Regions from separate parts of the Anaerobacillus sp. 1_MG-2023 genome, predicted to be linked through region 1. Evidence: riboswitches for the same ligand, from Rfam matches in the RefSeq annotation. Region 1 holds a riboswitch; each other region holds the start of a gene.
What was found. Region 1 has a riboswitch for S-adenosylmethionine ahead of Q4550_RS00400 (assimilatory sulfite reductase (NADPH) flavoprotein subunit). Riboswitches for the same ligand answer to the same signal wherever they lie in the genome.
Positions count from the first base shown of each region.

Region 1 (10,907 bases):
AGGATCTAATTCAACCATATACATTTCAAACGGCTTGTGGTCTTCATAAGCAAAGGAAGGATACAGTCGGTACAAATCCTTGTCGTCTTTAAGAGGAGAGATGTTAACTTTTCGAACGATTTCCGTATCAGGCATTTCATATTGAATTAGTGAACTAAAAGGGATTTTTAACCCATTGGCAATTTTCCATAGCGTTGTAATCGTTGGATTGGATTCTTCCTTTTCGATTTGACGAATCAGACTCTTACTCACACCTGACATAGACGCTACATCATCAAGGCTAAGCTTATGTCGTTGTCGAAGCATTTTTAAGTTATTTGAGATCATTCCCTGGATATGTTCCAATCTTATTCTCCTTTTGTATACAATATAATGATCATATTGTACAATATAGTAAATTAATATATTGTTCTTTTTGTTCAATATGATAATTATACCATTTTAAAATGGTATCAAAAAGATCAGATAAGCTTTTGGGAAAGGAGAGAGAATCAGACTTGGAACGAGTGAAGACATGGAACGTTTATTATTTAGCCTATCTTTCATTGGGGTTGATTTGGGGCACGAATTTTCTGTTTATGAAATGGGCTGCCGTTATCATTACTCCGGAACAAATTGTCTTTCTACGCATACTGGCAGGGCTCATCCCAGTCCTCAGTTATGCCCTTATGACGAAACAAATGAAGTTTAAGCACTTCAAATATGTTCATCATTTTTTTATGATGGCGATACTGGCTACGGTCGTCTATTTCTATTGTTTTGCGAAAGGAACGTCTCTATTAAACTCCGGTATTGCCGGGGCTTTGAGTGGTTCGATTCCATTATTTTCAACGCTGATAACGTTTCTTATATTAAAAGAAGAAAGATTATCAAAACGAAAATTAGCAGGAGTGTTTGTTGGGTTTATAGGTGTTTTACTTATTGCCAAACCCTGGGTAAATGGGGAAGATGGTCTTGATTTAAGTGGTGTATTGTACATGACAATCGGATCACTAGCCGTTGGGATTTCTTTTGTTTATGCGAAACGATTCTTATCACATGTCAACATTTCACCAGCAGCGCTCACAAGTTACCAAATGATACTAGCTCTATTGATTCTTGGAATATTTGGCGACCTAGGAGGAATAAGTGATATAAAAACAGACACAGGTGCGCTGCTTGGGGTGATCATTGGTCTTGGGATTGTTGGAACAGGACTTGCTTATATATTGTATTATGTGATCGTCAATAAGTTAGGTGCAGTGGTTGCGTCAACGGTTACCTATATTCCTCCGGTGGTAGCCTTATTTATCGGTTTATTTCTTGCGAATGAAGTCATTTTGTTAAGTGACTGGGGAGGTATGGTTGTTATTTTGGTAGGTGTTTACCTATTAAATAAAAAATCAATAAAAGGATAAGACGATTGTTTGGAATCAACTTCTTTGAAATGGTATGTTGAACGTAGAGTGGCTTAACTATAGGAGGTACATATGAATATTCTTTCAGGACAAGAAATCGAACAGAACCTATCTATGCAAGAAGTAATCGAATCGATTGAAGCGTATTATTTAACAGAAGAAGACCAGAGTGAAGTGACACCTGAACGAATGCATGTAGAAGATGGGGACAATACGTTTCTACTTATGCCCTCCTTTTATGGAAACTACCAATCTGTGAAGCTGGCGGGCGTTGCTCCTGACAATTGGAAGCATGGGAAAGAAACGATTCACGGAATGATGATCTTAAATGATCGCAAGACCCTTGCGCCATTGATGTATTGTGATTTTATGAAAATCACAGCTCTTCGAACAGGAGCATTAGGTGGGCTTGGAATGAAATACTTATCAAGACCAGACGCGAAAACACTTGGCGTCATTGGCCTCGGTACGCAAGGATGGAGTCATCTTCAAGCAGCCATGGCAGTTCGACCGATTGAGAAGGTGTACGTGGCAAATCGAAGCAAAGAAAAAGTATCGTCATTTATAGAAAAAGCTCAAGAATCGTATCCTTACTTAATTGTAGAAGAGGCTTCGATTGAAACGTTAGTCCTACAGTCAGACATTGTCGTCACAACGACAACATCAACGAATCCTGTGCTACCTGAACTTGAAGCTTCAGAGTGGGACGGTAAATTGGTAGTGGCAGTTGGATCCTTTAAACCAACGATGCAGGAGCTTCCGGATTCATTTCTCAAGTCTGTTGACGCTCTGTATGTTGATACGCGAAGAGGCTTTCATGAATCTGGCGATTTGATTCGTGCGCGGGAACTCGGCAGACAGGAGTCTGATTCTCTGGCGTTAGAAGAAATCATTCAACAAAATCATCGACCAGACAACCTGAATGAAAAAGGACTTCTCTTTAAAACAGTTGGCATCGCGATTTTTGATTTGATTGTGACGAAGACGCTGTATGAAAAGATGAATTCGAAGTGATGATGAGAGCGACAGTGCCAGGAAAGGTACTATCGCTTTTTTTATACTATCGTCGTTAAGGATAAGAATTGAGCAGTGGCTTCCTATAGTGATATGATGAAAAGAATTAAAAATTTCGAAAAATATGGTCGGTTATGGAGGTTATACTATGCAACAGATTAAGCAAATCGGCACTCGTTTTTACTACCAAACGCCCGTAGCCGATACGGATCGACCGATTCTCGGGATGGTAATTGGAGATAGAAAGTCTCTGATGATCGATGCTGGGAATTCAGAGGACCATGCTCGTTATTTTCTAAAAGAGCTATCGGAAAAAGGAATCAAGGAACCAGATATGGTCACGCTTACTCATTGGCATTGGGATCATATTTTTGGACTATCGGTGCTTAAAGATGCTGTCTCCTTATCCTCCCATCAGACGAAAGAGGAAATTAGTAAGCTTATTCCGTTAGGATGGTCTGATGTTGAGTTGGATGAGCGGGTGAAAGAAGGCACTGAAATTGAATTTTGTGCAAATGCGATTAAGAAGGAATTTGTGGGTTCTCGAGATATTACCATTACGCTACCAGATATAACGTTTGGAGAGAAAATGGAGATTGATCTTGGTGGTGTCACATGTATTCTTAAGCCAGTTGGGGGCGATCACGCGGCTGATTCGGTTGTGATTTATATGAAGGAAGAGAAAATCCTATTTCTTGGAGACTGCTTTTATCCTGATATTTTTTCAGAAAAAGTCAATTACACTGTTAACACAACAACTCGACTCCTTGATCAGTTAGAAAGCTTTGAGGCAGAATGGTTCATCTTATCACACGGGGAGGCAATCTCTAAGGAGGATTTTAAGAACGAAGTGAACCTTTTACGTGCTGTTGCTTCTATTACTGAGGAGTGCGACGGTGATGTTACACGGATGCAAAAGTTGTATGAGCATAACGTTGGCAGAGACTCACACGAAGAGGAGCTTGAAGTGATTCAAGAATTTGCTAACGGGTATACGATGTAAAAAGCGCTAGTTGGAGTGACTTTCTTCAAAGAACGGAGTGAGATGTATGGCAATCATTCATGTAGAAAATGCTTATTACACACGTGAGAAACAGATGATTTTATCAGATATTTCTTTTTCGGTAGAGAAAGGACAGCATCAGGCCATTGTCGGATTAAATGGATCAGGTAAAACGACGCTACTTCAGTTAATTCACGGCTCGATCTGGCCCCTACTTCGATATGATCCCATCGTTGAAGTATTAGGGCAGCGTCTTGGAAAAACTGATTTGAATGAACTTAGAAAATCTATTGGCTGGGTGAGCAACGCTTTCACTGAGCGTATTTCTCCCATGCAGGAAGTAACAGATGTTGTGATTAGCGGGAAGTTTGCCTCAGCTGGACTTTATGAGCAGGTGACAGAAGAGGATGAATCGCAAGCGATGAAGGTGATGCAAGAATGGGGGATTGCTCATTTACGCGGCAAACCTTTTCGAATTTGCTCTCAAGGAGAGAAGCAGAAAATCTTGATTGCAAGAGCGTTAATGGCTTCTCCAAAGCTTCTTATTCTAGATGAACCGTGCAACGGACTGGATCTGTATTCACGCGAACAGTTATTAGCTCAGGTTGAACGACTTGGAAAGAAGAAAGAGGGTCCAACCATATTGTATATCACTCATCATATTGAAGAGATTTGTCCCGTATTCACTCACGCTATGATTATGGAAAATGGTCGAATTGCAGTGAATGGCAAGAAGAAAGATGTGTTAACAGCTGAACATCTTAGTAAAAGTATGGGCGTCCCTTTAGAAGTGACGTGGAACAGAGAGCGGCCTTGGGTTCAGGTGATTTCAAATGAGATGAAGCCAGCTTATCCATCTACATAAGGACCGTGTATCTCAAGAAATGTCCAAATTCAATCATTGTCAAAAGGAGGAATGTATTGAAGGATTTTGATTCGCTAACGCATAAAGAAATCGCGATTCGATATACGGTATTGACGCTGTTTCTATCGTCTACGATTTTTATAGTGGATTACGACCTTTCACTGTAGTCATATGTCATATGCATGCTGCTATCGATATTTGGTATTGCGGTGAACTTGTTGAAATGGAAACGTGGAAATAAAGTTAACGTCACATCTAAAGATCATGTCATTCGCTCCGGTGTTTTTTCTTTCACGGCTTTTCTCTTGTTGGTGCTGCCTTTTGACTACTCCGTTTGGTTGATGAATCTTATGATTCTATCTCTTGTCATGGCCAATGCGATTGATTTCATGCGCATGCGGAATAGGATACTAGAGGGGGCAACGTGAGGGATAAAAGACCTGAATCATTTGGATTATTTTTCATGAAGATTCCTGGTGTTATCGCCATTCAGTTAATTGAATGATGATAATTTTCTAATAATATATTGACTTTTATTCGAGCACGAGATAACATTTGAACCAATCATTGTCATTTACAATTTGATAGCAATATTTCTTATCAAGAGAGGTGGAGGGACTGGCCCTATGAAGCTTCGGCAACCGATGAGATGATTCTTCATCTCATACTGTGCCAAATCCAGCAGGTTTATCCTGAAAGATAAGAAGACTGGCTTCGTACTTACAAACCTTTCTTCTTATATTTTAGAAGAGAGGTTTTTTGTGTTGAATGGGTTAGGGGGAATGCAGACGAATTTATTTACGCTTAATTCCGAGTAAACTACTTTCATTACATTGAATTAAAAATGAGTATTGTGAGGTGGATTGTATTGCAGTTACAGGTTGTGAATAGCCCTTTTGACAATGAACAAACGGAGCTTTTAAATCGTCTCTTACCAACATTAAATGAGACGCAGAAAATATGGCTGAGCGGATATCTTTCCGTACCAGGAAGCTCTGAAGCTGCGGCAGCTACTGAGACGGTTGCTCAAGGTGTTTCTGCTTCAGAAGCATTCTCGAAACAAGAAGCAAAAACACGTGAGCTTACGATTTTCTATGGCTCACATACTGGCAATTGTCAGTCACTAGCGGAATCTTTCTTTGAGCGATTGGAAAACGAGAAATTCAACGTTACCCTTTCATCGCTTGATGATTTTAAGCCAAAGTCGCTTAAAAAAGTAGAAGATTTATTATTGATTACAAGCACCCACGGAGATGGCGATCCTCCTGATAATGCGTTAAGCTTCCATGACTTTGTTCAAAGTAAGAGAGCCCCTGAATTAGAAGGTCTCAGATTCTCTGTCTTATCACTTGGTGATAGCTCCTATGAGTTTTTCTGCCAAACCGGGAAAGATTTTGACAAGCGCTTTGAAGAATTAGGTGCAACAAGGCTTTATCCTCGTGTAGATTGTGATCTTGATTTCGAAGAGCCGGCAGAAGAATGGTTCGAAGGCGTGACGGGAGTATTGAAAGAAGATCAGTCTACGAGAGAATCGACTTCTGAAACAAAACCTGATGAGTCGAGTCAGACGTATTCCAGAACTAATCCATTCAAAGCCGAAATTCTTGAGAATGTTAATTTAAATGGACGTGGATCGAATAAAGAAACGCGGCACATTGAGCTTGATCTTGAAGGATCGAACCTTGAATATGAGCCGGGTGATAGCCTTGGTATTTACCCGGAGAATGATACTGCTCTTGTCCGTCAGCTAATCGATGAAATGAACTGGAAGCGAGAAGAACAGGTTACGGTGAACAAACAGGGTGACGTTCAGCCACTTGAAGAAGCTTTAACGAAAACATATGAGATTACGAGTCTCACAAAGCCATTGCTCAAGAAGGTCGCAGAGCTGACATCAAGTTCTGAACTTAAGCGCATGGTTGAAGCGGAAGGCGAAGAACTAAAAACATACCTTTACGGTAGAGATTTAATTGATTTGGTGAAGGACTACGGACCGTGGACCGTCTCGGTACAGGAGTTCGTAAACGTTCTGCGCAAAATTCCGGTTCGTCTTTATTCGATCGCAAGCAGTTCAAACGCAAATCCAGATGAAGTTCATCTCACAATTGGCGCACTAAGGTATGATGCACATGGTCGAACTCGTACGGGCGTATGCTCTGGCCAATGCGCAGAGCGCTCACAAGCGGGGGATACACTCCCAGTATTTGTGCAGCGAAATCAAAACTTTAGACTTCCGGATCATCCTGACACCCCTATCATTATGATAGGCGCAGGCACTGGCGTAGCTCCGTACCGGGCATTCTTACAAGAGCGAGAAGAAAGTGGCGCAAGTGGAGAAACGTGGCTATTCTTTGGTGAACAGCATTTTGTCACAGACTTTCTTTATCAAGTCGAATGGCAAAAATGGTTGAAAGATGGGGTGCTTTCGCGAATGGATGTCGCCTTTTCACGTGATACAGAGGAGAAAGTTTATGTTCAGCACCGCATGCTCGAGCGAAGTAAAGAACTATATGAGTGGCTTCAACAAGGTGCGCACGTCTATGTATGTGGAGATGAAAAGTATATGGCAAAAGACGTTCACGTGGCACTTGTTAATATTTTAGAGCAACAGGGGAATTTCAGTGAGTCAGAAGCAGAAGCTTATCTTGCAGATCTACGAAACGCGAAACGCTACCAGCGCGATGTGTACTAAGCGCATCAGGGAAGGAGATTGGTCATGTCGAATAAGACGGTAACAGAAGACGGCAAACCGAGTGAAATGGAGAAGATTAAAGACGAAAGTGATTACTTACGCGGCTCGCTTGTGAAAAGCTTTGCGGATCCCATCACCGCTTCCATCCCAGACGCAGATACTAAACTATTAAAATTTCATGGGAGCTATATGCAGGACGATCGCGATATTCGTCAAGAGCGAAAACAGCAGAAGCTTGAGCCAGCTTATCAGTTTATGGTTCGAGTGCGACTACCTGGTGGAGTAGCTACGCCAGAACAATGGTTAGTAATGGATGATCTTGCGAATCAATACGGAAATGGAACGCTAAAGCTAACAACGCGCCAAACGTTCCAGATGCATGGGATTCTGAAGTGGAATATGAAGAAAAGCATTCAGGCGATGGACCGAGTTCTCATGGATTCTCTTGCGGCATGTGGTGACGTGAATCGTAATGTGATGTGTAATGCCAATCCATATCAATCGGATATTCATGCCGAGGTGCATGGATGGACACGGAAGCTAAGCGATGATCTTCTACCGAGAACGAGAGCGTACCATGAAATCTGGTTAGACGAAGAAAAAGTACTTGATCGAAAAGAAGAGGAAATTGAGCCAATGTATGGTCCGCATTACTTGCCGAGAAAGTTTAAAATCGGTGTCGCTGTTCCACCATCAAACGACGTGGATATTTTCTCACAGGATCTGGGGTTTATTGCAATTCTTGAAGATGGCAAGCTCCAAGGATTTAATGTCGCAGTAGGCGGTGGCATGGGCATGACGCATGGGGACACAAGTACGTATCCTCAACTGTCCCGTATCATTGGTTTCTGTACACCTGAAAAGATTGTTGATGTTGCTGAGAAAATCATTACAATTCAGCGGGATTATGGCAATCGCTCAGAGCGGAAGAACGCTCGCTTCAAATATACGATCGATCGAAGAGGACTCGACTGGGTTCGGAACGAATTGAATAATAGACTGGGTTATGAACTAGAAGAAGCTCGTTCTTATCATTTCGATCATAATGGTGATCGCTATGGATGGGTAAAGGGTGATGGCAAGTGGCATTTAACGCTCTTTATCCAAAATGGTCGTATTGTGGATTTAGAAGATTATCAGATTATGACAGGACTTCGGGAGATCGCAAAGGTTCACGAAGGGGATTTCAGACTAACGCCGAACCAGAATCTCATCATAGCGAATGTATCAGAGGAGAAGAAAGCAGAGATTGATGAACTTGTGGCAACATATGGTTTAACAGATGGAAAACAGAATTCAGCACTGCGCCGTAATTCGATGGCCTGCGTGGCGTTCCCCACATGCGGCCTAGCGATGGCAGAAGCAGAGCGTTATCTACCTTCTCTCATTGATAAGATTGAAGAGATCGTGGATGAAGCGGGACTGAGAGAAGAAGAAATCGTGATCCGCATGTCCGGTTGTCCAAATAGCTGCTCACGCCCTACGCTTGGGGAGATTGCCTTTATTGGGAAAGCACCTGGTAAGTACAATATGTACATGGGAGCAGGGTTTGTTGGGGATCGTCTCAGCAAGCTTTATAAAGAAAACATTGGCGAAGAAGAAATTCTTGCGTCATTAAAACCGATTCTATTTAACTATGCGAAAGAAAAAGAGGAGCATGAGCATTTCGGTGATTATGTGATTCGAGCAGGATATGTGGAAGAAGTGCGATCAGGACTTGATTTTCATAGCTAGTTATGACGAAATGAAGCCCGAAGTTCATCACGTGTGAACTTTGGGTTTCAACACGTCTTTCATTAAATCGTTGGAGGTGCTTTAATGCCGTACAGTATGGTTTCTCATTTATCATGTCCAAAGTGCAACGAGACTTATGATTCAGATACGATTCAACAGCTTTGTATTTGTGGTTCACCACTTCTTGTCGAATATGACCTTGATGAAGTGAAAAAGCATCTTACGAAGGAAATGATAACCGGAAGAGAACAGTCGCTCTGGCGCTATCATGAATTACTTCCTGTTAAAGAAGAAAAGAATAAAGTAAGTTTCGAAGAAGGGATGACGCCTTTCCTGCCACTACCATCCCTTGGTCAGAAAATGAATCTCTCAAACTTATACATAAAAAACGAGGGAATGGTGCCAACTGGTTCATTTAAAGCTCGGGGAGCGGCAGTCGGCATTTCGAAGGCGAAGGAGCTTGGCGTTCAGAACCTTGCGATGCCAACAAATGGAAATGCAGGAGCTGCCTGGTCACTTTATGCAGCAAAGGCTGGGTTGGAAGCTCATATCGTTATGCCTGTTGATGCACCTGAGATTACGAGAAAAGAAGTGAGTATTTCTGGTGCTCATCTTTATTTGGTCAACGGGTTAATAAGTGACGCTGGTAAAATAGTTGGTGATCTCGTGAAAGAGCAAGGATTTTATGATGCATCTACCCTAAAAGAGCCCTATCGCATTGAAGGAAAAAAAACGATGGGGTATGAAATAGCGGAACAGCTGAATTGGGAGCTTCCTGATGTGATTCTTTATCCAACAGGTGGTGGCGTTGGTCTTATCGGGATCTATAAAGCGTTTCTTGAGCTTCAAAAGCTTGGTTGGATTAAGGGTCAAAAACTTCCAAGGTTAGTTGCTGTGCAATCGGAGGGGTGTGCCCCTATTGTGAAGGCATTCGAAGAAGGGAAAACGGAGTCTGAGTTCTGGGAAAATTCAACGACGCATGCATTTGGTATAAACGTCTCTAAAGCGATCGGAGACTTTCTTGTGTTGGATGCGATCTATCAAACAGAAGGGTGTGCCGTTACTGTTTCTGAAGAAGCCATTCGAATATCTCAGCGAGAAGTTGCTGCGTTAGAAGGGCAATTCATTTGTCCTGAAGGCGCGAGTACATTCGCTGCTGCGGAAAGATTAAGGGAACGAAATTGGATCAAAGAAGATGAACAGGTCATTTGTTTAAACACAGGTGTTGGTATTAAATATCCAGATGCTTTTGAAGTAAATGTTAAAACAATGGAGACGAATGAAAGAATCAACGTCTAGTCTCATCGTTTAGCCTTATCAAAGCTAATGCACCACTCTGAGATTTCCTTAGAGGGGTGCATTTCTATTTAAGCTAAATATTGTTTTGAAGTGAAAAATTCTTCTTCCATTAACACGTAAGGGTGGGTTTCCATCAAAATGTTAATGAGGTAATCTGGCATTCTTTCTCCATCGTATGCACAAATAAGAGGGAAAGAAAGGTCGTTTACTGCTTCGTCTACAATTTTTTCGAAGTCTTCTATAAGGTGAAGAGGCTCTTCCATCGAGGCCCATTCCACATGTGCCCATGAGCGGAAGGAGAGATTAGATTCCACATAAGGTTGAACGGTCTTTTTGAAATATTCATGAATGGCAGGAGGGTGATAACTGCCGCTAGAAAAGTAAAAGTCGAAGCTGTTCACTCTGTGGACAAACTTCATTTCGTTAGCGGTTAACCTTGACGATAATTCTTTCTCAATCATCGGATACAGGCGGTCATTTTCGATTAAGATGACATAATCTCCGTTTGCGACCCCTATTTCAGTATAACTAACGACTTGTTCCAGGTAATTCTTCACCCCATGGTAGGCATAAAGCACATGAACACTCCTCTGCTCCTCGAACAACTGGTTCATCTTGCTAGTCAAGTGATCACCCCTTTGTTTTCTTCTACCTTTATTTTACTACAATTCTTCGAATAGATATATGGTGTTATGAGTAGGTTTGGGGTTTTCATTTCGATAGGAATGAGAATAATGGTACGAAATGGAAACAAGCCAGATACTGTGTGAGAACAGGATCTGGCTCTTATCATTTATTTCTAATCAATTGGATCGACGGATTTTCCGTATCGAAGAACATCGAATACTGCCATCCCATCACTTGGTCTTCCATTGTCATTTCGGAAAGGCATAAGTGAGAAGA
Region 1 covers NZ_JAUORD010000001.1:74,128-85,034, reverse strand. Annotated here, with positions in the region: gene Q4550_RS00430 (helix-turn-helix domain-containing protein) at 1-345, opposite strand, end outside; gene Q4550_RS00425 (DMT family transporter) at 507-1,397, shown strand; gene Q4550_RS00420 (ornithine cyclodeaminase family protein) at 1,470-2,411, shown strand; gene Q4550_RS00415 (MBL fold metallo-hydrolase) at 2,560-3,414, shown strand; gene Q4550_RS00410 (ABC transporter ATP-binding protein) at 3,461-4,279, shown strand; gene Q4550_RS00405 (hypothetical protein) at 4,498-4,707, shown strand; SAM riboswitch class I at 4,874-4,985, shown strand; gene Q4550_RS00400 (assimilatory sulfite reductase (NADPH) flavoprotein subunit) at 5,148-6,971, shown strand; gene cysI (assimilatory sulfite reductase (NADPH) hemoprotein subunit) at 6,996-8,705, shown strand; gene Q4550_RS00390 (threonine synthase) at 8,790-10,004, shown strand; gene Q4550_RS00385 (MEDS domain-containing protein) at 10,073-10,630, opposite strand; gene Q4550_RS00380 (site-2 protease family protein) at 10,804-10,907, opposite strand, start outside.

Region 2 (10,907 bases), on a different contig from region 1:
TATTGACAAGAAATAATCATTGAGCAGATGTTTGGTCATAAGTAGGTATCCTATATTCTTTCCCAATTTGTATAAGAGTTGGATGAATTTTATTTAATGTTTCAAAATCGTGAACGACCGTTTCAATCGGAACCGGTATTGAGCCGTTCGCTTTTTCTACTAAAGAAAGAACAGTATCGCCAGCATTTATTTTATAAACCACATAGGGAGAGTTTTTTTCAGGTGACACTACTTCGACTGCTTCTGATACTTCTGAAATAGCTCTGTTATTTGTAAGGGTTCCTGTTGTTAAATCATAATAAGTTGTATGAAGGACAAGCAGAAATAAGGAACTTAACAATAGTTTTCGCATCTCTCGCAACTCCTTCAGAATGATTTCCTTTGTACTACGATATGCTTGTCCTTCCATGATATGACAGATTTCCTAGTGAATTATCTTTTCTTTCGATCGAGTGTCGAGTAGAATACTAAGAGATGGGGAGATTAACTGAGTTACTCTTCATTAGAGCCTCACGTTAAAAGGAGACCAAAAACATGCTTAAAAAAGGATTGCCGTTTTTATTGTCGATGGTGTTAATGATGTCTATTATTCCTATGGTGGCACAAGCGGATGCGAGCGTCGGAGATGTTATCGTTACACTTGGTGAAGATCTATCTGAAGAGCAAAAACAGAAGCTAGTTGATGAAATGGAAGCTCCGGAAAATGCAATGACGGTAACGGTATCAAATGAAGAAGAGCATAAATATCTTGGGAATTATATAAGTAAAGCGCTAATCGGTACACGCGCCTTATCTTCTTCTTCCATAACCATTGGTGAAAAAGATGCTGGTTTAAGCGTTGACACAAAAAATATTAATTGGGTAACAGATGAAATGTACGCAAATGCTTTAATAACAGCTGGAGTAAAAGATGCTGATGTTTATGTGACAGCACCAATGGAGGTTTCAGGTACGGCCGCATTAACTGGTTTAATCAAAGCTTATGAATTAAGCACAGATGAAGTGATACCTGAGGAGCAAAAACAAGTAGCAAATGAAGAGCTCGTCACTACTGCAAAATTGAGCGATAGTATTGGCGCAGATAAAGCAACGGAGCTAATGACTAAGATTAAGGATGAAATTGCTACAAACCCACCCGAGACGGAAGATGACTTAAGAACAGTTATCAAGCAAATTGCTAACGATTCAGGTATTGAATTGACTCAAGATGAGTTGGATGGTCTTGTTGAACTGTTTAATCGAATGAAAAATCTTGATATTGATTGGGATCAAATGAAAAGTCAGTTGCAGAACGCGAGAGAAAATCTAGACGATTTTTTAAATAAAGACGAGACACAGTCATTTATTCAAAAAATTATTGATTTCTTTATTGCGATTATTGATGGAATAAAAGGGGTATTTCAATCGTAAAGTGACAAGTGACTGAAACTTTCTTCCCTTTTGAACGTATAAGAGAAGAAGGAAAAGGAGGGAGCGAGGATGGAAATTCTATCTTTGCCAGCAGTTGGCTTTCTTATCGTCTTACTTAGCGTGCTATTCTTGTTTGCTGAGTTACTTGTTCGTGTAAAAGGTATTTTTGGATTGATCGGAATACTATTGCTCACATTTTATTTTAGTTTCCATCTTACTTCTTTATCATCAATTCTCTGGATGGGACTTGTGTTTGCTGTTGGTTTAGGCTTAGTTATTCTTGATGGGAAATTACTCAACGATGGTACATTTGGTTTGATTGGATTAATAATGATGGTTACAGCCGTAGCCATTCCTTCTCCAACTTTCCTTTATGGACTTCTCGTTTCAAGTGGTTTTTTAATTGGTACAGCTGCTTCATTCCTGTTTTTGCGTGTTTTCCCCGCACGCTCTATGTGGACGAAAATGACGTTAAAGGATCGGTTAAGCAGTGAAATGGGGTATAATTCCATGAACTCTGAGTATAAGAGTTTAGTTGGAGAATCGGCTATGACAATTACTCCATTTCGACCAAGTGGAACAATACAAGTCAATGAGAAAAAGTATAGCGCCATTTCTGTTGGAAGTTGGATCGATAAGGATACGGCAGTAGTTATTACGTCTGTAGATGGTACGCGTATCTTAATAGAAGAGAAAAAAGAAGAAAGTAAACGTCATCCAATTTAAAATGGTCCCCGAGTCATAGATTCGGGGATTTTTTCATATTCTTTTCTAATCCCTTTATCCCGATCTCTAAACTAGGGTTGACATGTTGTTAGATAATAGTTAAGATTTAGAAAATAACTTATCAAGAGAGACCGAGGGACTGGCCCGTTGACGTCCAGCAACCTGCCTGATTGGCAAGGTGCTACTTCCAGCAAAATGGAGTCCATTTTGGAAGATAAGGTGAATTAAGGTAACCTGATCTGTCTTTCCAATTTGGGAAGGCTTTTTTCATTTATAAGCTTCTCCTCATGATTATTACGACAAAGGGAGGTTGCATGATGGGAACGAAAGACCAGAATTTTTCAGACGTTGCTGTACGCATAGAACGAATGCTAAGTTCGTTGAAATTTGGATCAATTACGCTTGTTGTTCAAGATGGGAAAGTTGTTCAACTTGAAAGAAAAGAAAAAGAACGACTTTAATATTGGCGCTGACTAGAGAAACTAGAGGCGATTCTAACCCTAAAGGTTAGAATCGCCTCTTTTTTTAAACTATAAAATATATTTCCTTGATCGGAATTGGGAGGGTTAGAAATGAATTGGTTCTATGATAATTGGTCGGGTAAGGAACCTGAATTCAACGTTGAATCAGAAACGAAAGGGGCTCTTGAAGTTCTGAAGCGGGCGTATCAAATTTACCAAGATGATATTGTATATGCTTGTAGTTTCGGTGTTGAGGGTGTCGTTCTAATTGATTTGATTTCCCGAATAAACCAGAACGCGAAAATTGTTTTTCTGGATACAGGTCTCCATTTTGATGAGACTTATGAGCTAATTAATAAAGTAAAAGCCAAATATCCATCTCTAAATATTAAGTTAAAGCAACCAAAGGAGTCGGTCGAGGAACAGGCATTAAGTAAAGGAGATGCTCTATGGGAGCGAGACCCGGGACAGTGCTGCAATTTGAGAAAGATCATACCATTGCATGAAGAATTAGATCATGTAAGTGCCTGGATCTCAGGGTTAAGGAGAGAGCAGTCGCCACTCAGACAAAAGACAAATTATTTCAATAGAGATGATAAGTTTCAGGCGATTAAGGTTTGTCCACTTATTCATTGGACATGGAAAGATGTTTGGAGGTACGTGTACGAAAAGGATTTACCATACAATCCCCTGCATAATAAAGGCTACCCAAGTATAGGATGTGCGGTATGCACTGAAAGCGTATTGGAAGGTAGTGATTCTAGAGCTGGGAGATGGGCAAATCAGGAAAAAACGGAATGCGGCTTGCATCTTGATTCAGCACCAAATCGGTGACGGTCATGACAACCTTAGTTATTACGGTGGCTCTCTTTTTTGCTATGAATATTGGCGCTAGTGGAGCTGCGGCATCGATGGGAGTGGCTTACGGGGCTGGAGCGATTAAAAGAAGAAGTGTAGCACTGAGTGTTTGTGCGATTGGGATTGTTGGTGGTGCCACATTAGGTGGAGGTAATGTTATTAAAACAATGGGGAGTGGCATTATACCTACTTCCGTACTCAGTCTAAAGGTTATCTTGATTATTTTCATTTCAGCTACAACAGCGCTCTTTCTAGCAAATATGATGGGGATTCCATTATCAACAAGTGAAGTTACTGTGGGCGCAGTGGTAGGAGTTGGTATTGCTTACCGTGCTTTGTACTTTCAGAATGTGATGTTCATTATGTTGTTGTGGATCGTTATACCAGTTATTGCTTTTGCTACAGCTCTCAGTGTGGGGAAATTTTTAGGTCTTTTAAAACAAAGAATCAAACTTACTTCAAATTGGCAAAAGCCACTCACCATTTTTTTAATTGTAGCCGGTTTTCTAGAAGCTTTTTCAGCAGGAATGAATAACGTCGCAAATGCGATTGGACCGCTAGTTGGAGCGGGTGTTTTATCCCTTTCTCACGGGGCATTTCTTGGGGGAGCTTTTGTTGCTTTAGGTGCTTTAGTATTTGGTAAACGTGTTATTGAAACGAATGGTTATCGCATCACAAAGTTTTCACTTGGTGAAGGTTGTGCTATATCAGGTACGAGCGCTGGACTTGTGATTGGAGCTTCCTTATTTGGGATTCCGGTGCCGCTTACCCAGATTACCACCTCATCGATCATTGGTATTGGAACGGCTAAAGATGGATTTCAGCTTTGGCAGAAAGATGTCATTACGCGAATGATTAAAGTTTGGGCAGTTTCACCGGTTTTTTCTTTAGTTATTTCTTATAGTATGATCAAACTTTTTTTAGAAAGTGATTTATATACATTAATTGCAATTGGCAGCGTTATTCTAGCGACGCTTGGGTCAGGAAGTTTAATTCGATCGATTCGCTCTCAAAAGGGGACATTACAAGACGAAGGAAGCTTATAATAAATTCAATTTGGAGGGATTAAGATGGCAACAATTAACGCGCATGGAGGAACATTGATTAACCGTTACAAACCTAATACTGAAATTGATGGGATTATTCAAGAAATTGAGCTAGACACTACTGCGTTAAGTGATCTGGAATTAATCGGAACTGGAGCGTATAGTCCGTTAACTGGTTTTCTTAATGAAAATGAGTATACGTCAGTCGTTCATCACCTCAAATTAGAAAGCGGGTTGCCATGGAGCATTCCTATTACGTTGCCAGTTACGCACGAACGAGCTGCTGAGATCGTAATTGGTGATAAAGTGAAGTTAACTAATAATGGGACTGTGTACGGCACAATAGAAGTGGAATCCAAATATACTCCTGATAAGGGAGTGGAGGCGCGCCACGTGTATTTAACAGAGGACAGTGAACATCCAGGAGTGAAAAAATTTTACGATAGACCAGATGTTTACATTGGTGGACCAATTACACTTATTAAAAGAACCGAAAAAGGCAAGTTTGACCGCTATCATTATGATCCATCTGAAACAAGAGATTATTTTGAACGTCAGGGCTGGAAGAAAGTTGTAGGATTTCAAACAAGAAATCCAGTTCATCGAGCGCATGAGTATATTCAAAAGACCGCACTTGAAACAGTGGATGGCTTGTTCTTGAATCCTCTTGTAGGTGAAACCAAATCAGATGATATACCAGCAGAAATTCGAATGGAAAGCTATGAAGTTCTACTTAAGAACTATTACCCTGAAGATCGTGTGCATCTTGGTGTCTTCCCTGCTGCTATGCGGTATGCAGGGCCAAGAGAGGCAATCTTTCATGCGCTTGTTCGAAAAAACTTTGGATGCACACATTTTATTGTGGGGAGAGATCATGCCGGAGTAGGTGATTACTATGGCACTTATGATGCCCAGAGAATCTTTAGTCAATTTACAAGCGAGGAATTAGGAATTACACCACTCTTCTTTGAACACAGTTTCTACTGTGAGAAGTGCGATAGCATGGCTTCGGCCAAAACGTGCCCGCATGGGAATGAGCATCACGTCATTTTATCAGGTACTAAAGTACGTGCCCTTTTACGAAATGGGGAGCAGCCTCCGGCAACATTTAGTCGTCCTGAGGTTGTGGAGGTACTAATTAAAGGAATGAGTGAGAAGACAGTGAACGCATAAGGGGGAGATTTGAGATGACAGTGAACAATAATTTAACCTGGCACGATACAGTGGTAACAAAAGAAATGAGGCAGCAGAGAAATCAGCATAAAAGTGCAGTACTCTTCTTTACAGGTTTGTCTGGTTCCGGGAAATCAACACTGGCAAATGATGTTTCAAGGAAGCTTCATGAATTAAACGTCCAAAGCTATGTTCTAGACGGTGATAATATCCGTCAGGGTTTAAATAAGGATCTTGGTTTTCGAGAAGAAGATCGCAAGGAAAATATTAGACGTATTGGGGAGGTGTCTAAACTACTAGTTGATAGCGGTCAATTCGCAATCACTGCATTTATTTCCCCGTTCCATAGTGATAGACAAGTAGTACGTGAACTTCTGCAACAAGGTGAATTTATTGAGGTATATGTGAAATGTCCAATAAATGAGTGTGAGAGTCGAGATCCTAAAGGATTATACAAAAAAGCTCGTAGTGGCGAGATTCCTCACTTCACAGGCGTATCATCTCCTTACGAAGTACCGATCAATCCCGAAATCACCATTGATACGGACAACCACTCCAGAGAAGAATGTGCTAATAAAGTGATGTCCTATTTAGTAAAGCAAGGGTTGATTATAAATCAATAACTTTTGAGCTTAAGTGATTTTAAAGAATAAAATCAACTCGTGGAGGAGGAAATCAGATGGGGAAAGTTTATCTAGTTGGTGCAGGGCCAGGAGACATCGACTTAATTACAGTGAAAGGCGTAAAGTGTATTGAGCAGGCAGATGTGATCCTCTATGATCGCTTAATCAATCAAGACCTTCTCGATTACGCAAAAGAAGGGGTCGAGTTAATTTACTGCGGTAAGCTACCTGATTACCACACACTAAAGCAGGAAACCATTAATCGTTTTCTCGTAAAGCATGCACTTAAAGGGAAAGTGGTCACAAGGTTAAAAGGAGGAGACCCTTTTGTTTATGGTCGAGGTGGTGAAGAAGCCGAGGTCCTTTCAAACCATGGAATTCCCTTTGAAATCGTTCCAGGAATTACTTCTGGTATTGCTGCCCCTATGTATGCAGGCATTCCAGTAACACATCGTGAACTAAGTTCAACATTTGCATTTGTAACTGGTCATCGTAAAGAAGGCGAAGAAGAAGAATTACGTTGGGAGAGTCTCGCTAAAGGTATAGATACACTCGCCATTTATATGGGAGTGAAAAATCTAACTTATATTTGTTCGATGCTTCGAAAATATGGAAGGAATAAAGAAACTCCTGTTGCGCTTGTTCACTGGGGAACGACACAAACCCAACAAACGGTAACGGGTACCCTTGAGACAATAACAGAAGATGTAAAGAAAGCAGGAGTGCAAAATCCAAGCATGATTATAGTGGGTGAAGTGGTCAACTTAAGGTCGAAACTGAATTGGTTTGAGAAAATGTCACGAGATGAACAAAGCACTAAGTCGGTCGTTAGCGCCTTATAGGAGGTGGTGGATAGTGAAAGCCATTCTATATATATGTCACGGTAGTCGCGTGAAAGAAGGAAGAAATCAAGCGGTTGAATTTGTTGAGAAGTGTAAAAAAGAACTTGGGTATCCAATCCAAGAGACATGTTTTCTTGAGCTATCGAAGCCCGATATTTATCAAGGTATATCAACATGTGTACAACAAGGTGCGAAAGAAATCGTGGTAGTACCCGTCTTATTACTTGCAGCAACTCATGTAAAGAAGGACATTCCGAATGAAGTAGAGCGCGTTTCTAAAGAATTTCCATCCATAACTTTTCACATGGGATGTCCTTTCGGAGTTCACGATAAGTTGATCTCTATTATAGAAGAAAGAGTAAGGGAGACAGGAGTTTCCATTCAACAAGATGCAAGTGCTCTACTTGTAGGGAGAGGAAGTAGTGATCCTGATACAATAAGAGATTTAGATCGAATCGCAAGGCGAATCCTTGAAAAGATGAGATTTAAAAAGGTCTCTGTGTGCTATCTTGCAGCTGCAACTCCAACCTTTGATGAAGGAATTAAACACGCTAAAAACGGCACTAATAGTCAGATCTTTGTCATTCCTTATCTTTTATTTACAGGTGTTCTAATGAGAGAAATGGAACATAAAATAAGTAAGTTAGATGGAGATGGTCCAGATTTCTATCTTTGTCATTACCTTGGCTACCATGAATTTTTGAAAGATGTATTGAAAGAAAGAGTAATAGAAGCATATGAGATGGAGGTAAAGGTATGAGGGAATATCCGGTTACCCTTAACCTGGTAGGAAAAAAAGTTGTCATTGTTGGAGGGGGGCGTATCGCACTTAGGAAGCTCAAAGGTCTACTTGGTTGCGGCGCGAATCTAAAAGTAGTAAGCCCTGATATTCACATTGACATTAAGAAATATGTGGATTCTGACAATATTACCCTGATGGAACGCGCAGTTAGGGAGTGTGATCTACATAATGCGTTTTTAATTATTGTGGCGACCAATTTGTATGATGTGAATGAATTTGTTGTCAAACATGCCGAAGATAATCAGCTAGTTAATGCATCACATCAGGCTGACAGAGGTAACGTGTCTCTACCTGCAACGTTGAGGCGAGGAAGACTAGTGATATCTGTTGTCACAGGTGGAGCAAGTCCGTTGCTCGCGAAGAAAATTCGAGATGACCTTTCGTTGCAATATGACCAGTCATATGGACAGTATGTAGAGAGTTTATATAAGAAAAGGCTGGAAATAAAGAACAATCACATGTGTGAAAGTGAAAAGAAGGACATTTTAGAAAAAGCTATGAATAAGACATTTCTTTAATCACATGCTATTGATTCGCTTAAACTATTTTTCTATTTCAAGATCATCAATGATACGTTTGAAGCGATCTTAAAATTACCATAAGAAACAAAAGGAGGAGCCCTAGCTCCTCCTTTTGTTTCTTATAAAACGTTAAAGTATCTTCCTTCTGGGTGAGCGAAAACCATTGCAGTGACAGAGGCTTCGGGCTCCATCATACATCCATCTGTTAATTCAATCCCAATGTCTTGGGGATGAATGAGTGCAAATAACTTGTTTTGATCTTCGAGTTCGGGGCAAGCAGGGTATCCAAAAGAAAAGCGTTGTCCCTGATATTTTGCTGAAAATCGATTCTGCATAGTGAAATCTGTGGGATCTGGGAATCCCCATTTATCTCTCATCAACTGATGAATGTGTTCAGCAAGACCTTCAGCAGTCTCTAGAGCTAATGCTTGTAGTGCATGACTTTCCAGATAATCACCTTTATTTTTTAACTCTAGAGAACGTTCACGAATTCCTCTTCCCGCTGTAACAGCAAAGAATCCAACATAATCCATTTCACCACTTGATACCGAACGAAGGTAGTCAGCAAGACATAAGAAAGGTTCTTTTTGCTGACGAGGAAATGAAAACCGTTCAATAACTGTTTGATGATCATGTGGAGAGTAAATGATCACTTCATTCCCATTGGACTGTGCTGGGAAGAACTGATACTTCGCTGAGGGCTGTATCCAATTTTCTTTTTTCGCTCGAGTTAACAGCTGATCAACCACTTCTTTTAAATGAACAGCCTTCTCGTTTTTTTCCTCTAATAGTCTTGATACCTTCCCTTTAAGACCCAGGTGATGTCCAATTAACATCTGCATATTTATATATGGCTCAATATGTGCAACAGAGTGATTCCTTAAAATATGTGGCTCAAGGTCGTACGGCTGATAAACCTGCACATCAGTCGTTACATTAGAAACAGGTTTAACAGCAACTGCCGTTCTGTTATTAGAGCTAGTTTTCCTTTCTATGACAGGTTGAGTAGCTCTTTTTTTAGAATGCTCTTCCATAAGAGTTCTTTTTTCTTCTTCATTACTTAGCCGATTGGAAAGCGATAGTCCTTCCATTGCGTCCTTTGCATAAAAAACAGGTCCATCGTACTCAGCTGAAATTTTATTATCGGTAAATTTACGTGATAGAGCCGCACCGCCTACCATAATTGGTATAGATATTTTAGCTTGCTTCATATCTTGAGCGGTCAGAACCATTTGTTGGGCAGATTTCACTAATAGTCCTGAAAGTCCAACAAAATCTGGCTGTTGCTCCTGAATCTGATGAATAAGATCGGTAGGGGTAACCTTGATTCCAAGGTCAACCACCTCAAAACCATTATTACTTAATATTATTTCAACTAGGTTCTTACCAATATCATGAACATCGCCTTTAACGGTTGCTAATAATACTTTCCCTTTAGTATGGGAGGCATCTTCTTTTTCCATGTGAGGTTCGAGGAAAGCGACGGAAGCTTTCATCACCTCTGCACTTTGGAGTACCTCAGCAACAATTAATTGGTTATCATTAAATAATTTACCCACCTCTGCCATCCCATTCATTAGAGGTCCATTGATAATTTGAAGTGGAGAACTGTATTCATTAAGGGCTTTTTCTAAATCTTGCAGCAAACCTTCTTTTGTTCCTTCTACTACATATAAACTAAGTCGTTCTTGAAGCGTGAGGTTCGACGTTTGTACTTTGCTTTCTTTCTTTTTACCACGATAATAAGCTGTAAAATCAGCAAGAGTCATGTCGTTTGTTTCGAAAAGAAGTTCATCTGCAAGCCGAACTTCTTTATCAGAAATGGAAGCGTATCGTTCTAATTTCTCAGTGTTTACAATTGCGTAATCTAATCCTGCTTTTGTACAGTGGTATAAATAGGCAGCGTTTAGTACTTCTCTCCCTACAGGAGGAAGCCCGAATGATACATTGCTAATTCCGAGTATAGTCTGACAGTCCGGGAGGGCTTCTTTAATAAGCTTTATCCCTTCAATTGTTTCAGAAGCTGAGCCGATGTATTGTTCATCGCCTGTTCCGATCGGAAAAACAAGCGGATCAAAAATGATATCCGAAGATTTGAGACCGTATTTAGAAATGAGTAGCTCATGTGAGCGTTTAGCAACTTCAAGCTTACGTTCAGCTGTTATCGCCATCCCTATCTCATCAATAGTGCCAACTACAACGGCGGCGCCATATTTATGAATAAGAGGAGTGACAGCTTCAAATCGTTCTTCTCCATCCTCGAGGTTAATTGAGTTGATGATCGCTTTTCCTTGTGAATAAGAAAGGGCTTTTTCAATCACCGCGTCATCTGTTGAGTCAATGATAAGAGGAGTTTTTACTTTATTTACAACATATTTCATGAAATTCTCAATATCTGCAAGTTCGTCACTATCAGGATTTGCTAGGCAAATATCGATAACCTGC
Region 2 covers NZ_JAUORD010000002.1:84,895-95,801, forward strand. Annotated here, with positions in the region: gene Q4550_RS04175 (hypothetical protein) at 17-352, opposite strand; gene Q4550_RS04180 (DUF1002 domain-containing protein) at 535-1,410, shown strand; gene Q4550_RS04185 (NfeD family protein) at 1,480-2,136, shown strand; SAM riboswitch class I at 2,252-2,357, shown strand; gene Q4550_RS04190 (YezD family protein) at 2,454-2,597, shown strand; gene Q4550_RS04195 (phosphoadenylyl-sulfate reductase) at 2,709-3,431, shown strand; gene Q4550_RS04200 (sulfate permease) at 3,437-4,501, shown strand; gene sat (sulfate adenylyltransferase) at 4,526-5,674, shown strand; gene cysC (adenylyl-sulfate kinase) at 5,689-6,297, shown strand; gene cobA (uroporphyrinogen-III C-methyltransferase) at 6,354-7,139, shown strand; gene Q4550_RS04220 (sirohydrochlorin chelatase) at 7,153-7,899, shown strand; gene Q4550_RS04225 (NAD(P)-dependent oxidoreductase) at 7,896-8,459, shown strand; gene metH (methionine synthase) at 8,582-10,907, opposite strand, start outside.
Region 2: linked by a shared signal. The riboswitch ahead of Q4550_RS04190 (YezD family protein) and the one ahead of Q4550_RS00400 (assimilatory sulfite reductase (NADPH) flavoprotein subunit) in region 1 are both predicted to bind S-adenosylmethionine.

Region 3 (10,907 bases), on a different contig from region 1:
ACTGGGGAGGCGCTTCTCCTGGTGCGATGTGGAGCCAAAATGGAGATGGACTCTATTTTCTTGCTAGTAAAGAAGGAAACACTGGTGTTTATTTTGTCGGAGAAGATTGCACGGTTCGACAAATAACGGGTGGTGACAGGCACCATTACGCATTTCACTACTTGCCAGGCGCGAAAGAAGCGGCTATTGCGATTAGTGATCCACTTAACATTGGCGATATTTATACGCTTACGTTTCATGGAGATCGAGTAAATGAACAGTGTTTGTCTCAATCAAATGCTGATGTTCTCGAAAGCTTGGATCTCTCCAAACCAGAAATGTTTACATACGCTGGGAAAGACGGTTTGGAGATTCAGGGCTGGCTCATGAAGCCAAAGGATTTTAAGGAAGATCAGGGACATCCCCTTATTCTTGAAATTCACGGTGGACCGCATATGATGTATGGTAATTCATTTATGCACGAATTTCAGCTTCTTGCAGCAAAAGGATATGTTGTCCTTTATACGAATCCACGTGGTAGTCAGGGTTATGGACAAGAGTTTGTAAATGGCTGCCGAGGAGATTATGGTGGGGGTGATTATGAGGATTTGATGGCGGGTGTTGATGTCGCGTTGGACAAGTATTCCTTTATTGATGAAGCTCAACTTTTCGTGACGGGAGGCAGCTACGGTGGCTTTATGACGAACTGGATTGTTGGGAAAACCGATCGATTTAAAGCAGCGGTTACCCAGCGCTCCATTTCGAATTGGCAAAGTTTCTATGGTGTTAGTGACATCGGATACTTTTTCACAAAGTGGGAAGTTGGAAGTGATTTAGATGAAAACCCTGCTAAGCTATGGCATCATTCACCGCTTAAGTATGTGGACCAAATCGAAACCCCACTTTTAATTCTTCATAGCGAAAATGATTATAGGTGCCCTATTGAGCAAGGAGAGCAGTTATATGTGGCTTTAAAGCATCGTGGGAAGGAAACGATGTTTGTAAGATTCCCAGATTCTGATCATAATTTATCAAGAAGCGGTCATCCAGAACTACGAGTGGAACGACTTAAGCATCTAGGAAACTGGTTCGACAATTACCTAGAAGGAAGGCAATAAGAAATCTTTCGACAAATATCGGGCGGTGACAGGCACTTTTTGAGATCTTCCCTTGACGCCCTTCGAGAAAGATACTATACTATTGAAAATAGTTAAATAATATTGAAAACTCTTATCAAGAGTGGCAGAGGGACTGGCCCTGTGACGCCCAGCAACCATCTCAGTTCGTGAGAAAGGTGCTAATTCCAGCAAACGAGCAATCGTTTGAAAGATGAGAGAGAGTTCAGCACTGCTGATAATGATGAAATGATACTACTCTCTCTGTACTTTACAGAGGGAGTTTTTTTATTGGGAGGGGATTTTAGCAGGTCGAAGTACTTTTTCGCTTTTATGTTTTAGTGCTAAAACGCTTTACATTACTATATGAATTTTAAAGGAGATTGAGAAATGAAGAAATCATTGTATCTATTTGGTGCACTTATTTTAGTCTTTTTGGCAGGTTGTTCAGGGAATGAGGCTTCTGGGGGTTCAGAAGATGACCCACTGAAGGTAGGGGTAACGGCTGGTCCGCATGAAGATGTGATGAATAAGGTGAAGGAACTCGCAGCGGAAGACGGATTTGAGATTGAAGTGATTGCGTTTAATGATTATGTGATGCCAAATACAGCCCTTGATGAAGGAGAATTGGATGCGAACGTATTTCAGCACGAACCTTATTTGAATGATTATGTAAAAGAAAGAGGACTCGATCTTTCCAAGGTAGCAACTACGATTACTTTTCCAATGGGAATTTATTCTGACAAATATAAGAGTCTTGATGAATTGCAAGAAGGCGACAAAGTTGGCTTACCTAACCATTCAACAGGCGAACCGAGAGCGCTAATGTTGTTTGAGCAAGCTGGCATTATTGAGTTGAAAGATGGCGTTGGTGTTAAAGCAACGATCAAAGACATTGAGAAGAATCCTTACAATCTCGAGTTTGTTCCATTAGAAGCTTCACAAATTCCAAGACAGCTCGGTGAGCTTGCGATTGCAGCAATTAATACGAACTTTGCAATGGAAAGTGGACGCGTACCGAAAGAAGATTCGCTTGAAATGGAACCAGAAGATTCCCCATGGGTGAACGTGATTGCAACACAAACAGAGAACAAAGATGATGAACGTATTCAAAAGCTAGTGAACTACTATCAATCAGATGAAGTGAAGCAATTTATCCAGGACGAATTTAACGGTTCTGTAGTTGCATCCTGGTAATTCGAAAGAGGAGTGAGCACGATGATTCGATTAGAAAATATAACGAAAACGTATAAAAGCGGTGAGAGGATTACGAAGGCGGTTGATGATGTTTCCATAGAAGTTGAGAAAGGAAGCATCTATGGCGTCATCGGTTATAGTGGTGCAGGAAAGAGCACGCTTGTCCGAATGGTGAATCTTCTGGAGCGACCGACAGATGGAAAGGTATTTATCAATGACATTGAGCTCACTTCTTTGTCTACTGGAAAGCTTCAAAAAACAAGACAGCGTATTGGGATGATTTTTCAGTCTTTTAATTTGTTGAAAACAGGCACCGTGTATCAAAACATTGCCATCCCGCTGAAGCTTACGGGCCTTCGTAAAAAAGAGATTGAAGCGCGAGTTGATAAATATTTAGGTATCGTTGGGTTATCAGATAAGCGGGATGCTTATCCTTCCCAGCTATCAGGTGGTCAGAAGCAGCGTGTGGCGATTGCCCGTGCGCTTGCTCATGAACCTGAAGTGCTTTTATGCGATGAGGCAACGAGTGCCCTTGACCCAGATACGACAGAATCAATCCTATCTTTATTGGAACAAATCAATCGTGATTTTGGAATCACGATTTTACTCATTACGCATGAAATGCATGTTGTCCAGAAAATATGTCATGAAGTGGCTGTGATGGAGAACGGGAAGGTGATTGAACAGGGGCGAGTGATCGATATCTTTAGTAAGCCTACTACAACGACGGCCAAACGATTTGTTCAGTCGTTATTTCAGGATGAGCTTCCAGAGTCGCTTGTGTCGCGATTGAAAGAGCGTGGTCAGATCGTGAATCTATCATTTATTGGGGAGAAATCAGGTAGTCCCGCTCTTGCGCTTGTTAGTAAGAAGTTCGACGTGTACCCGTCCATTTTAGCAGGGAACATTACACAACTGAAGGATCAGCCTTTTGGTAGGCTAGTCGTTCATTTAGATGGGGAAGCGGAAGAGACGGCTCGGGCCGTTGCCTTTTTAGAGGAAAGTGGTGTCGTAGTAGAAGGCTATGTTCAGGAGGTGGAAGCTCATGTCAGCTAAGGTATCGGAGTTTATTGATCTTTGGGGTGCAGACATTTGGAACGCGATTATTGAAACATTTCAAATGGTTGGGATCTCACTACTGATTTCAGTGTTGATTGGCCTCCCGCTTGGTGTGCTACTTGTTTTAACTAGACCTGAAAAAGCATTAGAAAATAAAGTTCTTTTCCGTATATTAAATGCGGCTATAAACGTGATCAGGTCGATTCCATTTATCATTTTACTGTTTTTCATCTTACCTTTTACAAAAATGATTGCAGGTACAACTATTGGAGTAAAAGGTGTGATTGTGCCGCTCGTTGTCTTTACGGCGCCGTATATCGCAAGGTTGATGGAGTCTGCTCTTCTTGAGGTCGATCGTGGAGTAGTAGAAGCCTATGAAGCAATGGGGGTAAAAACGAGACACATTATCTGGCATGTTCTTGTAAGGGAGTCTCGTTCATCGATCGTTCTTGGATTAACGATTGCGACAATTGGACTGATTGGGGCAACGGCAATGGCTGGGCTCGTTGGAGCAGGTGGACTTGGTGATCTCGCTTATCGATACGGTCATTTGCGATATGAAGTCGATGTGATGTACGTTACGGTATTTCTCCTTATTGTCCTTGTTCAGGGACTCCAATCGTTCGGGAATGTTCTCTCCGCTCGTTTGAAGAAGGATTAAGTTAAAGGAGGTTGACTGGTGATGACAGTATCTGCTGAGCCTTTTCCTGTTCAGTTTGAGCGGCTTGAAGAAGTTGCGAAACAAAAGATGGCTAAGGAAGTTTTTGATTATGCACAAAGTGGAGCAGGAGCAGAGGAAACGCTTCGGACAAATCGCAAGGCGTTTGAGAAGTGGAAAATCGTTCCTCGTTTTTTAAGCGACGTATCTACCCTTTCGACGAAAGTACTTTTGAATGGATGCGAATACGATGCCCCAATTATGTTAGCGCCAATCGGAATGCAGGGCATTGTTCACGAAGAGGGGGAACTTGCTACAGCTCGAGCCGCTGCAAAGGAAAATCTCCCTTTTCTTTCAAGTACGGTTTCGTCTTATTCAATGGAAGAGATTGCTTCGGAAAGTAATGGACCGAGATGGTTTCAATTGTATTATCCGAATGATCCAGCGCTCGCTAAAAGTCTTGTCGAGCGAGCGGAGAAGGCAGGGTATTCTGCGATTGTGATTACTATTGATACGGTAATGCTTGGCTATCGTGAGAGGGATCGAGAAAATCGGTATTCTCCATTTCTGCTCGGTAAGGGCATCGCAAATTATGAAGCTGATCCAGTGTTCTGTGAACGAATGAGCTTAATAGACAACGCAACCTTTTTAGATGAAATGAAGAAGGTATTTTACAAACCATCTCTTAGTTGGGATAACATCGCGTATTTACAGAAGATCACGTCACTTCCGATTTACTTAAAAGGAATTGTGAGTGCAGAAGATGCGAGGACAGCTGCTGATTATGGCATCGAAGGAATCGTCGTTTCTAATCATGGTGGGCGACAGCTTGATGGATGTATTGCTTCGCTGGATGCACTTCCTTCTATTAAAAAAGAAGTAGGAAATGAGCTAACGATTTTATTTGATAGTGGCATTAGGCGTGGATCTGACATTGTCAAAGTACTTGCGCTCGGTGCAGATGCTGTATTAATTGGTCGTCCTTATCTTTATGGACTTGCTGTAGATGGCGAAACGGGTGTACGACAAGTTATTCAACAGTTAAAGGAAGATCTTTTTATTTCATTGTCATTAGCAGGTGTGTCTTCAATAAATGAACTTCATGATCAGTTTGTTCATCAGATTTAGGAGGAAGAAAAGATGGAATCAATTCAGGTAAGAGCAACGCCAGGACATTATGAGTGTCGATCAGGTATCCTTCAAGAATTACCACGGTTACTTCAAGAAGGGCAGTTCCAAAAAGTATTTGTGATTTCTGGCCATCAATCGTGGGCAGCGGCTCAAGATTATTTCCCGGATCTATCTGCCTTTCATGTAGCTTATTCTACGTACAGTGGTGAATGTTCAGAAACTGAAATTGCAAGGCAATCAGAATTAGCCAAAATTCACGGTGCCGATTTGATACTTGGGGTAGGCGGCGGAAAAGTTCTGGATGTAGCGAAAGCGGTTGGTAATGAAGTGAACAAAGATGTGGCTCTTGTGCCAACTCTTGCGTCTACTTGTGCTGCAACGACGCCGCTTAGTGTGAAGTATTCAGATGAGGGAGAATTTATTACGTATACTATTTTTCCAAGAAGTACATATCTTGTTCTTGTAGAACCTGAAATTCTTGTGCAGGCACCAATCGCTTATTTGAAAGCGGGGATTGGTGATACGCTGGCCAAATGGTATGAAGCGAGAGCACTCATTGAGGAACTGCCTTCGACGCCAATCCCAGTAAAACTAGCGTATGAAGTAGCAAGAAGCTGCCGTGATGTCCTTGTGGCAGATGGTGAAAAAGCGGTTAAGGATCAACAGAAGGGTCGTTTGAGTGATGCGTTTATTCGGGTGATTGAAACAAATCTTTTATCAGGAGGGATGGTAGGAGGTCTTGGAGATCGCTATGGTCGGATTGCAGCGGCACACTCCATTCATAACGGATTAACACATGTATCTGAAGCTCATTCGTTTCTTCACGGTGAGAAAGTAGCTTATGGCATACTTGTGCAACTTGTACTAGAAGGTGAGTGGGAAGAGGTGAGAGGTTTATTTGCCTATTATAAAGAAATTGGTTTGCCCCTCTCGTTAGAGTCAATTGGCATTGAACCAACAAATGTGGAGAGCATAGGTCAAGTCATCGCAGAATACGCTACGAGAGATGGGGAGTCTATTCATTTCCCTTCAGGTCATGTGACGAAAAATGATGTAGTTGAAGCGATTCTTGGTTTAGAAGCATTACAAGTTACATTAAGCTGATTAGAGGCATATCTAGCGAGAAAAAAGTCCCCTGGAAGTTACGATTCAACGTCCAGGGGGCTAAATATGATAGATGGATTTTGCGAGCAGATCAAGATGGCGGTTGCGATGTTCCTTCCATTGACATTGTTGGCCAGCACCAGGCTGAAAATAGTTCTTGATCAGTAATAAAATCATTGAAATGTTCCCCCTCTGATTCAACGAATGTATTATTTAGCGCCTATTAATAATTTCCTGTTCAAGAACGTAAATGTTCTCCATGTCCAGCACCTCCTTGTGTCTCTCTTTCTTTGTTAATTACAGTCTACGCCGTATGCGTATCAAATAAACCAGTCACCAGTTCGGTTTTCAACTCATCCTTAAGATGGAGATTTCATAAGCCTTTTCCTCCATTCGACAAATAGCGGGAAGTGACAGGCACCAGCGCTTGACAGTGCCACAAATTGGTAGTATTTTAGATTAATGCCGACTAAACTTATAAGGATTATAAAGTTTTGGTTTTATAGAGAAAATAAAAGGGGGAAATAGCGTGGATACATTTTTAGTCATTGTGAATATTGCCATTTTACTTGTTCTTATTGGTGTTTTAATTAAGATGCAGCAGAAGCATGTGTCTTTTAGTAAACGTGTGTTTGCTGGTTTAGGATTTGGGGTTGTGTTAGGTGTTTACTTGCAAGCTGTCTTCGGAGCTAGCTCAGAGATTGTGAGTCAAACATCAGATTGGTATAGCATTGTAGGGAGCGGATATGTACGCCTTCTAATGATGATCGTGATACCACTTGTTATGGTTTCGATCATTCAATCGATTACGAATCTTGAGAAGACTTCAGAGCTTGGCAAAATGTCAGGGTGGATTATTGGAATTCTTGTATCAACCGCAATGGTTGCAGCGATCGTTGGTGTAGGTAGCTCGCTCGTCTTTGATTTAAATGCAGAGCAAATTGAGGCAGGGCAAGCGGAACAGGATCGTGGAAGCTATCTAGAAGAAACGCTTGGTAGTGTGAAAGATATGAGTACGCCAGACAAAATTCTTGCGTTTATTCCTGCAAATCCGTTTGAAGATATGACAGGAGCTCGCCCGACCTCAACGATTGCCGTTGTTATATTCTCAGCTATTGTCGGAATCGCGGCACTAGGTGTACGTCGTAAAAATCCAGAGCAAGCAGCCGTCTTCACGAAAGGTGTGAACGCTGTCTATGCGATCGTTATGAGAATCGTCACACTAGTTCTTCGGTTAACTCCATTCGGGATTATGGGCTTGATGGCAACTACCGTCGCTCAAACGAACGTAGGCGGTATTCTCGAACTCGGGAAATTCGTTCTTGCATCCTATTTAGCACTGCTTGTGATGTTTATCATTCATTTGATTTTGGTTGCGACAGGTGGATTAAATCCACTAACATATTTGAAGAAGGTATTACCTGTTCTTACGTTTGCCTTCACTTCTCGTTCAAGTGCAGGGACAATTCCTTTGAATATTTCCGCTCAGAAAAATAGCCTTGGTGTTGATGAAGGAACAGCGAACATGTCTGCATCCTTTGGTGCAACGATTGGCCAAAATGGTTGCGCTGGTATTTATCCAGCGATGCTCGCAGTTATGATTGCGCCAACGGTAGGTATTGATCCGCTCAGTCCTGGATTTTTAATCCAACTTGTCTTAATCGTTGGTATTAGTTCGTTTGGTGTGGCTGGAGTCGGAGGCGGAGCGACATTTGCTGCGTTAATCGTTCTTTCTTCTATGAACCTACCCGTTTACTTAGCCGGTCTTCTCATTTCTGTTGAGCCACTCATTGATATGGGGCGGACGGCGTTAAATGTGAATGGTGCGATGACTTCAGGTACACTAACATCACGAATTCTTGGCAAGTTGAACCACGATAAGTTCAATGATTCAAATGCTGTTGAAAAAGATATTGCCGTTTAACTAACGGATGAAGCCCGCTTTCCAAAGAAGGCGGGCTTTTTTTATGAGAAGAATAACTCGATTGACATAGTGCATCGTCAAAACCCAGTCAGCTTGTTGTTAGGAATTTTTCCATGTGAAGGAAGTGCAACCATCACCGTCGAAAAAGATAAAGGTACAAACGGTCAGGGGGAGAAGCGTATGTATGCGATCAGATTACTCATCGTGGTTTTGATAATGTTGATGGCCGCTTCATGTTCGTCTAAGGCTACTACCGTTCATCATGAAAAAACAGATACCGTTCATTTAGTTCCTGAAGGGTTTGAGGGGAAATTGATCGTGATTTACAACGTGGAAGGCGCTCCAAAATTAAAACAAGAAAAAGGCTTTACGGTTATTCCCTATAGCGAAGACGGTATGTATTTAACTTCAACGGAAGATATGAAATACGGGGCAGTAACGGATGAATTCTATTATGTGGATCAAAAAGACAAGCGTACTGAAATTGATACAAGCTGTACGTATTTGTTCCCAAATAGCGGGATCACTATAGAAGATCGCCGCCTCCTTTATAATGCTTTTTATTTAACACAGTCACACTGTAGTGAAGATTTTCATGGTAAAGGTCCTGAAAATGAAGGGAATCGAAACATTTTCGCTAGCGTAGAGGAGAAGTTAAAGAAAGAGGGGGTTTTAGAATAAGGTTCTTTAAATCGAGACATATCGAGGGTTCAAGTTCTTCGCAAGAAAGTAAACCGCACTCTTGAACAGCATAAAAAATGACGGCGCTAAAGGGCCGTCATTTTTTATGCTGTTCTTTCCCAAATACGCTCGACCTTCATTAACTCTTCTCCTTGAAAGGTGAGGCAATACACATCAGGCATATCGAGATTCTCCCAAAAGTGTCTATCGTACTGATTATCGAAATGACTCATCAGGAGAACCATTAAATTCCCGTGAGTACCGATCACTACGCTTTTTCCTTTGTAGGTTTTAAGTACGTTTTGAAGAGCGCTCACTCCTCGGCTACGAGCGAATTCGTTGGATTCACCACCAAGGTAGCTAAACGTTTCATCTTGCCAAACAGCCTTGATTGCGGATTGGAAATCCTCAACAGGTTGCCCGGCGAGTGTTCGCTCTTTAAATGCTTCTATAACTTGAATGTCTATCAAGTGATGTTTTGCGATGCCTTCAACTGTATGAATCGCTCGATTATAAGGGCTAGAAAGCACAACATCAATTTGTTTTTCTTTCATTAGATGTGTAAGGCTCTTTTCATCCCTGTTACCTTTAGGTGATAATCCTCGTCCGTATTCATCAGGTGTATAAGAAGAATGAGCATGGCGTACAAGATAAATTTTTGTTTCATCCATTCATCGCTTCACCTCTTTAAAGGATTGGGGGGTCAGGTGCGGACCTGCCCCCCCCCCCCCAATCCTCCATTATTTCCTCTCAAGCATAATACGCGTTAGCTGCGTGCGGTTCTTTACACCAGTTTTCTCATAAATTCGACTTAAATGTTTTTTGATAGTCACTTCGCTTAAGGAGAGTTCAGCAGCAAGATTAGCATTTGAGTATCCTTGGATGACGAGTGTAACAACCTCTTCTTCACGCGGGGTAAATTGAAATGGATGGTGCGGTGTTTCCGTTAGATTTACGCCGAGCGTCTGTGCGAATGTTTCAAGGTACTGGGAAAGACGAGCGTTTCTTAAATCAAGTTCATAAGTCTTGGAAGGTCGGCCAGGACCATAGTCAAAATGCATTGCTTCGTGTACTTCGCTGAAACGGAACTGTTCTAATAAATCTTGATAAAAAGGAAGTGGTGTCGATGCAACGAGAATTCCTTCAGTTAGAACAAGAGGCAGAAGATGATACAAAAGTGCCTGGCGATCTTCCATTTGGTTCACATTTTTTACACCGAGGTATCGAATGACCCATCCTGCTGGCTTATCTTGAGACAAAATACGTTTTTCATCTGCAGAAGACAGCCTCTTAAAATAACTTCTTGTAACAGGGCTTTGCTGTAGCTTCTTAAGCGTGCTGGACTGGATTGGAATAAGAAAAGCAATTCCAATAACTTTTCCACCACGGTGACGTAGCAGTTTCACATGCTGAATCCCTACAGACTCAATCATTTCCTTCGTTATATAAGCGGAATCTTTATCACCGCTCTTTGGAGCACGTTGATAAAAAACCTTGGTACTTCGATCATTAACGAACGAGGCTTCCCCGGCGTCATTCATCGTGGAATGGCTTTTCAAATAAGGAAGGACCTCGTCCCAATCGTCTGAGCTAGCAGAAGTCATGCTATAGGTAGAGAGCGTGTCGTGATCAAATAAAGAAGCACGCATCATTGGTTCACCAAGTAAGTAGAAGAATTCGCTGATTTCGGTGGAATCCATGACACGGTCGTGCTTAAAAAAGGATCGACAATAGAGCAGGGCACGTTTCCATAATTGATAATAATACGTGGGTTTTCTTCTACGTAGATCGTCTCTCATTGCCCGTTGAAAAAGAGTGTTGAGCTGCCATCCTGACTCTGTTTCTTCAAAAAAGGAAAGGGATACGAGTGCTTCAAAATCTTTTCGCGAGATCGTTTGATCCAGCATTACTTCAAGTTTTTCCTGTTGAATGTAGTGACCAATCGACGCCACTTCTATGTAGGGAAGGAGGAGATCATCTTCAAGTTCACTTAGCCATTCTTGGACGACGGTTCTATAAATTTTCTGCTCATCCTTCTCATTCCATTCCTGCGTCTCGT
Region 3 covers NZ_JAUORD010000009.1:155,188-166,094, reverse strand. Annotated here, with positions in the region: gene Q4550_RS15660 (S9 family peptidase) at 1-1,097, shown strand, start outside; SAM riboswitch class I at 1,207-1,315, shown strand; gene Q4550_RS15655 (MetQ/NlpA family ABC transporter substrate-binding protein) at 1,485-2,291, shown strand; gene Q4550_RS15650 (methionine ABC transporter ATP-binding protein) at 2,313-3,347, shown strand; gene Q4550_RS15645 (methionine ABC transporter permease) at 3,337-4,011, shown strand; gene Q4550_RS15640 (alpha-hydroxy-acid oxidizing protein) at 4,033-5,136, shown strand; gene Q4550_RS15635 (iron-containing alcohol dehydrogenase family protein) at 5,149-6,243, shown strand; gene Q4550_RS15630 (L-cystine transporter) at 6,773-8,167, shown strand; gene Q4550_RS15625 (DUF6843 domain-containing protein) at 8,348-8,848, shown strand; gene Q4550_RS15620 (histidine phosphatase family protein) at 8,953-9,519, opposite strand; gene Q4550_RS15615 (LuxR C-terminal-related transcriptional regulator) at 9,589-10,907, opposite strand, start outside.
Region 3: linked by a shared signal. The riboswitch ahead of Q4550_RS15655 (MetQ/NlpA family ABC transporter substrate-binding protein) and the one ahead of Q4550_RS00400 (assimilatory sulfite reductase (NADPH) flavoprotein subunit) in region 1 are both predicted to bind S-adenosylmethionine.